DNA from 3 places in the Brassicibacter mesophilus genome. Region 1 is predicted to be linked to each of the others. Evidence: riboswitches for the same ligand, from Rfam matches in the RefSeq annotation. Region 1 holds a riboswitch; each other region holds the start of a gene.
What was found. A riboswitch is a leader RNA that binds a small molecule or an ion and turns the genes downstream of it on or off. The one in region 1 is predicted to bind cyclic di-GMP.

Region 1 (3,289 bases):
TTATGAAAACATGCCAATAGGTTACAGGGTAGATGAAGCTAATTCAACAGAACTACCATATACAGTGACTGAGGAAAGCAGTGTAATAGAGGTATACTATGCAGTAGATGAAGAGCAGACCTTAGATTATACAGTAAGCTACTATAAAGACGGAGAACTACTAGAAACATCAGAAGTAATGACAGTACTAGTGGCAAACCCAGTAGTAGAAAATGTAAGTTATGCTAATATGCCAATAGGCTACAAGGTAGACGAAGAAGCATCAACAAGCCTACCATATACAGTGACTGAGGAAAGCAGTGTAATAGAGGTATACTATGTAGTAGACCAAGAGCAGACATTAGACTATACAGTGAATTACTACAAGGATGGAGCAGTTGAACCATTTGCGACATCTAGTGGAGAAGTACTAGTAGCGAATCCAGTAGTAGAAAGTATAAGCTATGAAAACATGCCAATAGGCTACAAGGTAGATGAAGCTAATTCAACAGAACTACCATATACAGTGACTGAGGAAAGCAGTGTAATCAAAGTATACTATACTTCGAGAACAGATATTAGCTATACAGTAAACTACCTAGAAAAAAATACAAATAGAGCTCTAGCAAAACAAAGAATAGTGAAAGACCAAACCTTTAGGGCAAAAATAACTGAAAAAGCAATTAACATAGCAGGTTATAAGAAGGTAGCTCCAGCAAGTGTTACAATTACTCTAGCTGTAGAAGGAAATAAAATAAGCTTCTATTACATAAAAATAGAAGACAAAGATGATGATGACGATGACAGAGATAAAGACAAAGACAGAGACAAAGATGATGACAAGGAAATTGAGATAATTGATGAAGAGATTCCATTAGCTGTACCTGAGCTAAACAGGAACGATCATTATCAATACATCAAAGGTTATCCTGACAATACAGTAAAGCCAGAAGGATTAATTACCAGAGAAGAAGTAGCTACAGTATTCTACAGACTTTTGACTGAAGAATATAGAAACAACCTAAAGACCAATATTCACGATTTTTCTGATGTAGCAGCAGATAGATGGTCAAATATGCACATTGCTACCCTTGCTAAGGGAGAAATAATCCAAGGGTATACAGATGGAGCGTTTAAGCCAAGTAATTATATTACAAGAGCAGAACTTGCTACAATAGCTTCTAGATTTAATAACTTAAGTCCATTTGAAAGTGATAAATTCTCAGACATTAATGGACACTGGGCAAATGAGTATATAAACTCAGCAGCAGAAAAAGGATGGGTAAATGGCTATGATGATGGGACTTTCAAACCTGATCAGTATATCACTCGAGCTGAATTCGTAACTCTAGTCAACAATGTACTAGAAAGAAGTGTTAGTAAAGGTGAGATATTGCCAGAAGCAAGAAAGTATCCAGATTTAGATGAATCTAAATGGTATTATGAAGCAATGCAAGAGGCGCTTAATAGCCATTATTACAATAGATTAGAAGACGGCAGCGAGGATTGGACAGAAATATATTATCCAAAATTGGATATGTAAAACTCAATATAATAGCAAAAGGGGCAGGCAGCTTGCTTTGTCCCTTTCTCTATTGAATCAGATTCTATTTGGAAAACTTGTCCAAAAAAACTATTTACTTTAAAGAAGTATGTGATATAATAAAAGCAAACTAAATATTTTGAAGATCAGCTAATAAGCGATAAAGGCAAACCTTGGGAAACTGAGGGACGCAAAACTATAGGGCCTGTAACATGGCAGCCAGTTACCGAAAGATTAGTTTTTTATTTCCGCTTTAGCTGATAACTCTTAAACGATAATAGCAAACCTTGGGAAACTGGGGGACGCAAAGCTACAGGGCCTGTAACATGGCAGCCAGCTACCGAAAGGAGAAGTTTTCAGTGAAAAAAACAAGATGTATTGCAATGTTAATTATATTTATAATGTTATTTAGTTCTTTAACAGTTAATGCTTCTTCAAGTGTTACTATTGATATAAAAAAAGCAGAAGAAGGCATAGTCAGAATATCATATAATGAAATAAATAAAAAAACCAAGGTTATGGTAGAAAAAGATTCCATAAAATATTATTATGATTTAAAAAATGATGGAGAGTTTTTTCCGCTTCAGCTTGGACAAGGTAGATATATAGTATCAGTATTAGAAAATACTTCAGGTAATAAATATAAAGTTATAGCCACAGAGAGTTTTGAAGCAGATATCTCCGAAGAAAATTCAGTATATCTCAAATCTACTCAACCAATTTCATGGAATGAAGATATGGAAGCTATCAAACTTGCAGAATCTTTAACACAAGATGAACAAGACCAAGGACAAATAGTACAAGTCCTATACGATTATGTTGTGAATAATATAAGTTATGATTACGAAAAGGTGGACAACCTTAGTTCAGATTATATACCTGATATAGATACAGTTTTGAAAGATGGAAAAGGGATATGTTATGACTACTCAGCGCTATTAGGAGCAATGTTGAGAAGTAGGGGTATACCTGCAAAGCTCGTAAAAGGATATAGAGAGGATATAAATGCATATCATGCATGGAATGAGGTTTATATTGATGGCACTTGGAAAGTTATCGATGCGACATATGATGCTTGGGCCCTCAAAACTGGGACAAGCCATAATATGTTTCAAGATGCAAATGAATACAATAAATTGAAAGAATACTAAAAAGAAGCCTGGATTCCAGGTTTTTTTTATTAGTCTTTTAAATGCTTTTAGAATATAATATAAATGTATATCAATGAAAAATGAGTATAAAAAACGTTTATGCGATGGAGATTTTTATTATTTTGACTTAAGTATTTGCTTTATATTTTGCAATTTAAAATATCTCTATGAAGTATCATAGTTGTTGAAGGGAGCGATAAAATGGACAATAGACCAATAGGAATATTCGACTCAGGTATTGGAGGATTGACAGTATTAAAAGAAGTCATGGAGCAATTACCTAATGAAGATATAATATATTTTGGAGATACAGCAAGAATACCATATGGTACAAAATCAAAAGAAACAGTAAAGAAATATGCATTTCAATGTATAAAGTTTTTGTTAAGCAAAGATATAAAAGCTATAGTTATAGCATGTAATACTGCAAGTGCAATTTCACTAGAAGAAGCTTTAAAAGTATTTGATGTACCGATACTGGGAGTTATAAACCCAGGAGCGAGGGCAGCCATAGAAGCAACAAAAAACAATAAAATAGGAGTTATCGGTACTACTAGTACTATAAATAGTGAAGCTTATCAAACTAAAATAAGGTCACTTAATAAAAACTCAGAAG
Region 2 (3,289 bases), on a different contig from region 1:
ATGAAACTGGAACTATGGCAAAATCTATGCTTGTTCTAAGGAATTCCTTAAGAGACCTTACAAAAGAACTAAATGAATCATCTGATATCTTAAAAGAGAACGCACACATAGTTGAATTAGCATCCACAGAATTAAATGATGATGCAACAGAAACATCTGCTACCACAGAAGAACTATCTGCAGGAATGGAAGAAACCGCAGCATCATCAGAAGAAATAAATGCGTCGGTACAAGAAATAGAAAAGGCTATTGAATCAATATCACAGAAAGCAGAGGCAGGAGCTTTAGAAGCACAAGATGTATACAAAAGAGCAGGAGAGCTGAAAAATACTGCAGTAGAGTCAGTTGAGAAATCTGAAAAGATATATGAAAATGTAAAGAAAGACCTAGATATTGCAATAGAACAGATAGATGCAGTTAAAAAAATAAATATACTAGCAGATACAATACTTCAGATAACAAGTCAAACCAACCTTTTAGCATTAAATGCTGCTATAGAGGCAGCTAGAGCAGGAGAAGCTGGAAGAGGGTTTGCAGTAGTAGCAGATGAGATAAGAAAATTAGCAGAACAATCATCACAAGCAATAACAGATATACAGGAAGTAGTGGAAATAGTAAATCCATCAGTAGATAATCTAGTAAAAAGCTCAAGGGAAATACTTGAGTTTGTAGAAACAGAAGTAAATAAAGATTACAAAACCCTTGTTGGAGTAGGAGAACAATACAGTAAAGACGCAGATACATTTAATAGCCTAATTATGGATTTCAGTGCTACGTTTCAACAGCTGAGAGCTGCAATACAAGACATTTCAACAGCTGTGAATGAAGTGTCTATAACAATGAATGAAGGGGCAAGTGGAGTCGAAGATATAGCAGTTAGAACGACAAATATAGTAGAAAAGCTTGTCAATATCAGAAATACAACAAATGGTAACTTAGAAAGTGCAACTAAGCTTGTCAATATAGTATCTAAAATAAAGATGTAAAATTAAAAATAGAATGGTATTTTATAGATATTTAACTGTAGGCATTATAATTATTATGCTTACAGTTTTTATTGTTCCCAAAACTGATTCTAACAAGCTTTTAAGATACTGATAGATTTTCAATTTAAAGGCTATATAAAATAATAGGATTCATAAAAATATTACATATAATATACAACTAAAATATAAAGCAAAGTAATGCTAATTTTATAAAAAGAATATAGAGAAAGTTAGAAATTGGGAGAGGTGTACTATGTGGAATATAAACTATTGGTACTAAAGTCCCCAAAATGCAAAATGTGTAATATTATAAAGAAATAAAAAAGAAATTGTAAATTAATAAAGAATATGGGATTGATGTAAAAGGTTGTTTAATAATTTCTAGAAATTTCTTAGATATAATTAAAATTGACAAAGGCAAACTCATAGAAATGTGGGAACGCAAAGCTATTGGATCTAAGGCAAGAGATTACTATGACAGCCAGGCTGCCGGACAACTTAGTATGAAAACTTTCATGCTCTTTTTCGGCATGAGAGTTTTTTATTTTTAAAAAACAAGGAGGGACAACTATAGTAAAGCAAAGAAAAAAGATGAGTTTTTTGCTTAGGAATGCTATGTATATTTCTTCTTTCAAATGTTTTAATGAAGAAATATTATATACAGAATCAGTTGTATCTTTAGATGAACTAAGAATAAGTATTAACTTAATCATGAAGGTTTTAGATAAAAACAATTTATTGAATGAGAAAATATGCAAAGTAAGGGATTGGTTTGAACATGATGGATACTTAACTACAAAAGAAGTCATTTCAAAAGATTTCATACTAGAACTTACAAAAGATAATGAAACATTTTATAAGAGTCGCTCAGGAGAAACATATGCTAAATTAGGGTTATTTGATGAATGTTACAGGTGGTATCTAAGAATATATATAATTGATGAGTATGATTTAAAAGAAGATGAAGAAAAAGGAGGAACATTTGATATTTGCATAAACAAAGAAATATCAAAATTATTGAAAAGTCAAATCGAATATGTAGTACTTATCAAATTGAAAAGAGATGAACCAAAGAAATTTTTCGAACAAAGATATGCTAGATGATGTTAGCGTCACAGAATAATAAAATGATCACTAACTGGAGCTGAAGAGACACTTTGGTTGTCATATCTAAGTAAATGTCAAATACATTCTAACTGAGATTTTCAACAAAAGAATGCAATGAATATCTAGAAAATGAGTCAAATGCGGTACATTAGGATCATTTTCTTTTACCAAGATTAAAGATATATTCATTGATTCACAATTCCAGCCACGTGCTATGAGTGATCGTCCAAAGGTAGTACCTGAAGGCTCTATTAATTTTGCAATGATCAACCAGTTCGTCGAAATTACTGAGGACATGGTATTTACTGAGGAATACTCTATCGCACTTTACTAAGAGCATTGAATACTTGATTTAGATAATGAGAGAATCGGCTATCTTTAACCTACTAAAGCAGGTTATAAGATAGTGGATTTTTTATAGTATTAAAGTACTAAAAATGATAATATTGATGGAAAAATGTTTTAATCGACAACATTCTACAAATTTCTCGGATGAGATTTGATATACTACGTCGGTGGTAAAACAAAACTAACAGACTAACAAATTTTCGAAAAAGGTAAACTTATCGAAAGATAAGGACACAAAGCTGCGGATCTAAAGTCAGATGACCATGGTAGCCGGGTTGCCGAATTATAACGTGTAAGTGTAAAATCCTTTCATGCATTTCGGTATGTAAGGATTTTTTGTTTTATGACACGAATTATTTGAAAGGAGGATGAAATTATGACTGAGGATATTGAAACGATGGATATTGCTGATGATGTAATTGTATGTACAAATTGCAATAGCTCATTAGTAGAACCGGAGTATAAGGTACCCTTGTGTAAGGAGTGCAGAGATAAGTTATCAAACCGTCCAATACCATTATGGATAAAAGCTTTTTTTGGTATAATCATTATTATTCTTATTTTATCTCTTGTAAAGTTTCCATCTTCAGTGAAAGCAGGTGTTGCTCATGAAAGAGGGGTTAGGGCCGAGAAGGAGAGGAGATATATCACTACTATGAATGAATATGAAAAAATATTAAACAAGTATCCTAATTCAACACTTGCTCTGGCTAAACTTAGTATTGCATACTATCAAAATGGTAAAATTGATGAAGCAGTAGAGACAATTAATAAAATTGTTGGACAAGAGGTAGATGAAGATTTAATCAAAGAGCTTGATACCGTTACAGATAATATATCTACCTTTT
Region 3 (3,289 bases), on a different contig from region 1:
TTTAAAATATCTGCAATCACCTGGTAAATAATCTTCTTCATTCACATAATATCCAATATCAAGATTCTTATCTAGATAGCTCCAGTTCATTAAATGTATACTTGAAAATAACTTATTAAAAAGTTCCTCAGGGAATATATCAAGAACTGCTTTATAAAACACAATAACCATAGCTGTAGCACATTCAGTGCCATATTTTCTACCATTCATAAAGATATCATTTATTGCTTTACTAGGAACTGCATTTCTTTTTAGTAAAAATCCTCCTTCTCTAGTAAGTTCCCAAAAGTTAGTATTACAATAAGCTTTACGAAAGACTTTAAATGCTAATCCACTTCTATTCAATCTTATAGATGCATTAACAATATTTGAACGAATCTTAAGCTCAAAACGTAGCTCATCTAATGAAGAATATCGATACACCTTTGAACTTTCAGATAAAATATTTATGATTTTTCGTTCAATAATATTTGCAGGATAGTTTTCGATAATATTATTTGGAGGGATTATTCTACCGTTTATCCTAATCATAATGACCCTCCTTTAGCTTTTGCTATATTGATTTGACTAGCTATAGGGTATCTGATCCATTCTTTCCACCATGTATTGTCTTTACGATATGTCATATAAGAAAAGCTTGAAAGAAGGGTTTTAGCATCATTATTTAGTTTTTTAAACGAATTTAATACATTGTTTTCCTTATTAGTTAATGGATCAACAAATTCTCCAGTATCAATTAATATTTTTTTACATAAATACTTAGCTTCTAAATTTACTTCATAAGGGATAGGCTCACTTGTTAGCTGAAAACTCTCACCTGTATAATATAAAAATGGACTGTTTTCTTCAAACCATTTTATAAAATATGTGTATTTTTCCTCGTTGCTTTTTGGGCTATTTATACTTATACCGGGGATAAAGCTTAAAAGCTTATTTGCCAGCCTCACTTCTTTTTTATCTGTGGATTTTAAATGCTCTGCTAATAAATAAAGACTCTTAAGTTCGCGTGATTCAAAAAGTGCCCATACAAGATCGTGAATATAGAAACCTCTTTTGTATCGGTCAAAAACTAAATCTACTATAATTGGTAGCTCTGAATTATCATTAAATGATTTTATTAGGAGTATAGCAGCTTTATCTAATACTTCGTCGAAATCATTATTAAGCCCATCATCAGTATAACCACTTTCGAGTATCCATTTTAAAGTAGTTTGAGTTGAATGAGTATGTTCAGATGACAGGGTAGTTGCAAAAGAAATATCCTTTTTCTCATCTCTTATTCCATCAATAAATCCCAGTGCTACTCTGTTTTTATAGCTTAGTTCTTTAGTGATGTTAAATTCATTAATTTTATCTTGTAGCAAAAACAATGAAGTAAAACTTACATTTTGTTCATTAATTAATTCTACGGCTTTTTTAATATTTTTTTTAGCAGTTGAATCAAAAAGGTCTTTCATATTTTCAGTGCCATTATCTATCCTTGTTTTATCCAAAAGGTTTGTAATGTTTATTTGATTCATTGAACTTTATACCCCCTTGCGTTTAGATGATATATTATATAATATTGCTAAACTAATTTTGTGTTTATCAAAGTGCAAAAAAATATTATAAATATGTTAAAATAAATAATAAAATTGTATTAGCTAAATTGTTTAAAAATTGAGATAAGTAAATCTAAAACAAAAAACGACAAAATACTATGATATAATGTAAGGATATTAGTGCTATTTTAAATATGTTGAAATATCAAAATTTGATAAAGGCAAACTTATTGAAAGATAGGGACGCAAAGCCAAGGACCTAAGGCAAGGAAAGCTTGTTATGGTAGCCGGTTGCCGAAAAGCAAAAGATATGTCTTTTTATGCCCTTTTCGGTATGAGAAGACATTTTTTGTAGCAAGAGAATATGTATTTAAGAAACAACTATATTTTAAAATAGGGAGGTAGTTACTTTGAAAAGGAACAAAATTTTAATTTTAAGTTTAATTACTCTTTTAATTTTTTCATCATTCCCTGTACAAGCTGATGACAGCAATTTACAGCATAATGACAATAAAACATATGAGCAGTTAGCTGAGCTGTCTGAATCCATAGTTTTAATTAAAGCCTATAATGAAAAGGGAGAGGTTGAAAAATTTGGATCAGGAGTAGTTATTAGTGAAAATGGTCTTATTATAACAAACTATCATGTGCTTGAGGGTGGAGTTTACTTCGGTGTAGTTATGGAAGGTATGGAAGAAGGTTATGAATATGGCACAATAAATGTATTAGGGTTATCTCAAGAAGCTGATTTAGGACTGATTAAAATAAATGTACCAACAAAACCATTAAATATTGGAGCTACTGAGAATTTAAAAAAGGGGCAAAAGGTAGTAGCAATAGGAAACCCTTTAGGTTTTGAAAATACAATTTCTGACGGTATTATTTCTGCTATTAGAGACTTTGATGGAGTAGAAGTAATCCAGACAACAACACCAATCTCTCCAGGAAGTTCAGGAGGTGCACTCATGGACATGAATGGAGATTTAATTGGAATAACTACGTTAGTTACAGTAGATGGACAAAATTTAAACTTTGCAGTATCAAGTAAACATATATTTGAATTGTTAGAAGATAAAAATACAAAAATGAACATGGAAATCTGGGGACAGAATGGTCTGTTTGAATATGGTGATTCTTCTATTGTATTTGATACATTTAACTACCATCATAACAATAAACACATAATAAACTTAATTTCAAATAATGAAACTAAAATGGACTTCAGTATTTTTATTCTAAGTGAGAACTTTAGAAATCAAGTTGAAGAATTATATATAAATAACATACAAGAAATTGCAAAAAAATATGAGATTAAAGACTATGAATTTAATTTGTTCGCAGGAGAAAGTACATTTACATATCAATACTATAACGGCAAAATAAAGAATAAAAAATGGACATATCCTAAGAATGATAGTAAGTCAAAAGAGAATATTTTAAAGATTAACTTAGGAAATGAAATATATTCACTAGATCATCAGCTTACCATAAATTCGGATGAATATCATATAATAAGCAACATGTTTGAAGGCTTAATGACTGAAAAAAATGGAGAAATGCAACTCGCAATGGCAAAAAATTATACCGTGTCTGATGATGGAAAAACTTATACTTTTTATTTAAAAGATGCTAAATGGTCTGATGGGGAGCCAGTAAAGGCTTCACATTTTGAATATGCGTGGAAAAAGGCACTAAATCCAGATGAGTTTGTATTCGATGCATTTAAATTATATTGTATTGAAGGTGCA

Region 2: linked by a shared signal. The riboswitch ahead of HNR33_RS15165 (hypothetical protein) and the one ahead of HNR33_RS12785 (transglutaminase-like domain-containing protein) in region 1 are both predicted to bind cyclic di-GMP.
Region 3: linked by a shared signal. The riboswitch ahead of HNR33_RS18260 (ABC transporter substrate-binding protein) and the one ahead of HNR33_RS12785 (transglutaminase-like domain-containing protein) in region 1 are both predicted to bind cyclic di-GMP.

The regions. Positions count from the first base shown of each region.
Region 1 covers NZ_JBNPXI010000011.1:101,389-104,677, reverse strand. The annotation lists partial or broken gene HNR33_RS12790 (S-layer homology domain-containing protein) at 1-1,522, shown strand, start outside; cyclic di-GMP riboswitch class I at 1,678-1,753, shown strand; cyclic di-GMP riboswitch class I at 1,792-1,867, shown strand; gene HNR33_RS12785 (transglutaminase-like domain-containing protein) at 1,882-2,673, shown strand; gene murI (glutamate racemase) at 2,875-3,289, shown strand, end outside.
Region 2 covers NZ_JBNPXI010000015.1:87,624-90,912, forward strand. The annotation lists gene HNR33_RS15160 (methyl-accepting chemotaxis protein) at 1-986, shown strand, start outside; cyclic di-GMP riboswitch class I at 1,393-1,480, shown strand; gene HNR33_RS15165 (hypothetical protein) at 1,578-2,090, shown strand; gene HNR33_RS15170 (oleate hydratase) at 2,281-2,427, shown strand; cyclic di-GMP riboswitch class I at 2,640-2,724, shown strand; gene HNR33_RS15175 (tetratricopeptide repeat protein) at 2,818-3,289, shown strand, end outside.
Region 3 covers NZ_JBNPXI010000022.1:32,945-36,233, forward strand. The annotation lists gene HNR33_RS18250 (protein-glutamine gamma-glutamyltransferase) at 1-531, opposite strand, end outside; gene HNR33_RS18255 (hypothetical protein) at 528-1,520, opposite strand; cyclic di-GMP riboswitch class I at 1,752-1,840, shown strand; gene HNR33_RS18260 (ABC transporter substrate-binding protein) at 1,952-3,289, shown strand, end outside.